DNA from 2 places in the Glaciecola petra genome. Region 1 is predicted to be linked to the other one. Evidence: predicted binding sites of a transcription regulator. Region 1 holds the regulator's gene; the other holds the start of a gene.

Region 1 (2,415 bases):
CTTCTTAATCGTGAACAAAGGGAACACGTTGTTTTACCTTCAGGGATTTTCTCTTTTACAATAGAGTAAGTGTCTTCTTCTATTATTGTATAATTAACATTAAGTTCTGTTAGATATCTTGGCAATACATCCGCTGGAAAACCAGGTTGTTTTTGATCGAGATTAACAGCAATAAGGTCAAAATTTATCGGTGCGATACGTTGAAAATATAATAATACGTCAAGTAGCGTGTAACTATCTTTTCCACCCGACAAGCAGACCATTATTTTGTCATTGTCAGTGATCATATTAAAATCAAAAATCGCTTTTCCAGTTTCTCTACGCAAGCGCTTTTGTAGTTTGTTAAAACTATATTCAAGTTTTGTTTTTACTGACATGAGTATTATTTACTAATTAGATGATGCATAAATTATACAATAATAAGTCTTCGCTTAAAAATAAGTATATTTAAATATATGATTTACTAAGGTTGATTATATCAATCAATTCACTAGTTAACTGAACTGATTTCTATTTCTGAATCTGGCATTCTTTGCTGAACACCCTCAAGATCCAAAATAGTAATTAACTTGCCATCTACCTGTAAAAGGCCTTCTTTTTGAAAACACGTTAATAGCCTAGAAATAGTTTCCACTGTCAAACCTAAATAATTCCCAATTTCACCTCGAGTCATTGAAAGGTTAAATTGTTTTGCTGAATACCCCCGCTCATCAAATCGTTGTGACAAATGGCTAATAAAATGAAGTAAACGTTCTTCAGCGCTGCGTTTACTTAATAACATCATCAAATCGTGATTATGTTTAATTTCGGAACTCATAAATTTCATGATTTGTTGACGTAACTTAGGATAGCGATTCGACACTGTTTCGAGAGTATCGTATGGCAACTCGCAAACCATTGCTGTTTCAAGGGCTTGAGTATAACTTTGATGAGTGTCGTCACGCATTGCATCAAATCCAACTATATCACCAGGGAAATGAAAACCAACAATCTGTTCGACGCCATCACTGCCGCTAATGTAGGACTTAAATGACCCCGACCTGACAGCGTATAAAGAGTGAAACTTATCACCCACACTAATTAATTTATCTTGTTTATGGAGAGGTCGCTTGCGCTCAATAATATCGTCCAAAGAATCTAATTCAGATTTATTAAGACTAACGGGAAGACATAAATGACTGAAGCTACAGCTTTGACAATGTATAGAAAGTTCTGAACCTTTACTCATAACGCTACTTTAATATTTCTGAAAGAGATCATTTTATACCCTGAAATAATTTAAAGGTCAAAAATATTGCGAAAATTAGTATCAGAAAAGCCATAAACAAGCGAGTGTTTTTGTGTTGTAAATAGGGAATCACGAAACTTGCACCAACGCTAGAAGCAATTAATGCGGGCAGGGTGCCGATCCCAAAACATAACATAAAAACAGCGCCATTTAGACTATCACCGCTTGCTAAAGACCACGTTAACGCTGTGTAAACTAAACCACAAGGTAACCAACCCCATAACATTCCATATAAAACAGTATGCCATGGGGATTTAAATGGAATTAAGCTTTTGCCTATCGGCGCAATTTTTTGCCATAAATACCCACCCAATCTTTCAAAATAAGCTAGTATCTGCAATATCCCACTTATGTATAGGGCTAAAAGTAATAGAAAAAATATGCTTATAATTTGCAGAATATATAAGCCGAACACTACTTTTGCAGTAAAAATACTGCTTAAATAACCGGTAATTGCACCAGCGATTGTATACGAAAGGATCCTGCCAATATTATATGCAAAGATATACGGTGTTTGCTTGCTATTTTTAGGTGTTGCGAAAGTAAACGCAGATGCGATGCCACCACACATGCCAATGCAATGAACGCCACCTGCCAAGCCCATAAAAAAGGCCGTTAATAGAGAAAAGTCAGTCAATGTTTTGGTTCTTTGGTGTTTTGTTTATTACTTTCAACTGTCTCAGAACTCTCTGCTTTATCACTTACTGTTTTATTGTCTTTTGTATTATTAGGCGTAATGTCGTCATCAAATAATATGCTATAACCCTGTCGCTCCAAGTCGTCGAATTGATTAGATTTTACAGCCCAAAAAAACACGCCAATTGCAATAGCAACGATTATGACTGCTAGCGGTATAAGCACAAAAATTATACTCATTTGAAAATTAAACCTTTGGTAAATAAACTATTAACACTATTCAGTACTAATATTAACGCATCAAACGGGTAGAGTTATAGACAACAATAATAGAGCTCAAAGACATACCTAAAGCTGCCTGCCAAGGCGTTAATAACCCCAACACAGCAAAAGGGATCACCAAAATATTATAGCCTAAAGCCCATGCAATATTTTGCTTAATCTTACGTTTTGTAGCAAATGCCAAATTAATTAAATGGCTCAACATGTTT
Region 2 (2,415 bases), on a different contig from region 1:
TGTAGGAGGCGCTGACGGAATAATGGGGCCTGCAACTCGTGAGGGTATTCGTCAATTCCAAGGTGAAAATGGATTGGTAGCAGATGGTTTCCCCTCGCCAGATACTATTGCAGCTATTTTACAGTAATTGACATAGAAGCTTAAGTTCCCGCTTAAGCCTCTCTATTGATTAAGCGCATTTTACAGCTGCAAAATGCTTAGTACATATGTTGACCACCATTTATGGACAGGGTAGAACCCGTAATAAAACTGGACTCATCATCGACCAAAAACGCTACACTGTTTGCAATATCTTCTGGACGCCCAAGCCTTCCAACAGGAATTGTACGAATTATTTTAACCAATACATCCTCTGGCACCGCTCGCACCATGTCAGTATCAACATAACCCGGTGCAATTGCATTTACAGTGATCCCTTTTGCTGCATTCTCCAAAGCCAGAGCTTTTGTAAAACCGTGTATTCCTGATTTTGCAGCGGCGTAGTTAACTTGTCCATACTGACCTGCTTGACCATTAACTGATCCAACATTGATGATTCGACCAAAATTCCGTTCACGCATGCCATCAATAACCGCTTTACAAGTATTAAAGCAAGAAGCAAGATTAGTTTGGATTACCGCATCCCATTTATCGAAAGACATTCTATGCATCGTACCATCGCGAGTAATGCCGGCATTGTTCACTAATACATCAATTGCCCCATATTCAGATTCTATGCCAGCAATTGCAGTTTGTACCGCATCAAAATCGGATACATCAAATTTTGCAGTTGGAATGCCCGTTCTTTCTGTAAACTCTTGAGCGGCTTGATCATTTCCAGCATAGTTTGCTATGACCACATAGCCCTTTGCTTGCAAGGTTGTACAAATTGCTTCGCCTATACCACGGGTACCGCCTGTTACTAATGCCACTCTTGTCATCTTTAATATCCTCAGATTAATGATAATATGTTTTATTATTAGAATAAGTTATAAAGGTTTAATTAATATGACTAAATTCGACTTTAGTAGGAAGCTTCAATAGTCAGCGACTTAACTGATATAAATCAATAAAATGACGTATCTTTTGTTTTTAAGTCTTATGACAGTAAACCTTGAAGTCAGTTTGAATATAAGGTGTCAACTACTTACCTGAGCTGTATAATTAGGAATTGGCACTTATTGATTTGATGTTCAAACAAAAATGATGACGATAGCAAAGTCTTCGTTTGTCTAGCGTCGAGTTTTTGTAGTGATCTAGTTCTGACTTTTATACATTTATTCAGTAAATTTTTGGAGAAATCTTTTGCACTCTACCTTTAGGCTTGTTCTTGATTGTCCCGACCAAATTGGATTGGTCGCTGCTGTATCGCAGTTTTTATCGTCTATTCAAGCAAGCATTCTAGAAGCAAGTCATCACACCGATATACATCTACAACGATTTTTTATGCGACATGAAATAGCGGCTGACTCCATTACGCTTTCCGATGAAGAATTACGCATCGGTATACAAGATCTCGCACAAAAATACGATATGAAATGGTCCTTGAGCCGCTCAACCGAAAAACGCAAAGTTGCTTTGTTGGCAAGTAAAGAATCTCATTGTTTAAACGATGTGCTTCACCGATGGCATACCGGTGAGTTGCAGTGTGATATTCCATGTATTATTGCTAACCATAGCAGTATGCAAAAGTTTGCTGACTGGCATCAGGTGCCTTTCCATTTAATCGATTTTACAAATAAAACAAAGGCTTTTGAAGAAATCGAACATTTACTCGAACATTATAAAATTGATTTGACAGTGCTTGCTCGTTTTATGCAAATAGTGCCCAATGAGTTATGTGAAAAACTAGCCGGCAAAATTATCAACATACATCATAGCTTTTTACCTTCATTTGCAGGTGCGAAACCATATCAACAGGCATATGATAGAGGTGTAAAGCTAATAGGCGCTACTTGTCATTATGTCACTAGTACTTTGGATGAAGGACCTATTATTGAACAAGAAGTCATGCGGATATCTCATAGCGATAGTAGTGTAGATATGGTCCGAAAAGGAAAGCGCTGTGAGATAAATGCCTTGGCAAACGGGATGCGTTACCATTTAGAAGATAGAGTGATTATTTGCCAAAATAAAACCATCGTTTTTAATTGAGCTCACCATTGTTTACGCTTTTGTCGCCAGTAGTTTATCAATAATATGCAGTGTGCTCTGAACTGCGCCCGCGTTGGCTCGAAGTACCTTAACACCCTGTTTACCGGCGTCCTCAGCTGATTTATTATCACTTATCCATGCATTGCATTGCTCATAGAGTTGAGCTTCGTTATTCACAATCACTAGGGCACCTTCATTCTCTAAATACTCGCAAATTTTGGGATTATTGTAGGTACTAGGCCCCATCACTATTGGTTTAGAATACAATGCCGCCTCCAACGC

Evidence for each region. The regulator FNR, encoded in region 1, switches genes on or off when oxygen is low (the NO sensors DNR and NnrR bind a similar motif). The targets are predictions, from matches to a motif close to TTGATCTAGATCAA.
Region 2: a site for FNR is predicted at 1,036-1,049, ahead of phbB (acetoacetyl-CoA reductase). Genes of this name have one in related genera too.

Annotation. Positions count from the first base shown of each region.
Region 1 covers NZ_JAVRHX010000001.1:1,204,914-1,207,328, reverse strand. The annotation lists gene ttcA (tRNA 2-thiocytidine(32) synthetase TtcA) at 1-377, opposite strand, end outside; gene fnr (fumarate/nitrate reduction transcriptional regulator Fnr) at 491-1,228, opposite strand; gene RM552_RS05310 (sulfite exporter TauE/SafE family protein) at 1,257-1,925, opposite strand; gene ccoS (cbb3-type cytochrome oxidase assembly protein CcoS) at 1,922-2,164, opposite strand; gene RM552_RS05300 (heavy metal translocating P-type ATPase) at 2,217-2,415, opposite strand, start outside.
Region 2 covers NZ_JAVRHX010000003.1:316,147-318,561, forward strand. The annotation lists gene RM552_RS12195 (lytic murein transglycosylase) at 1-127, shown strand, start outside; gene phbB (acetoacetyl-CoA reductase) at 198-920, opposite strand; gene purU (formyltetrahydrofolate deformylase) at 1,285-2,133, shown strand; gene RM552_RS12210 (3-deoxy-D-manno-octulosonic acid transferase) at 2,146-2,415, opposite strand, start outside.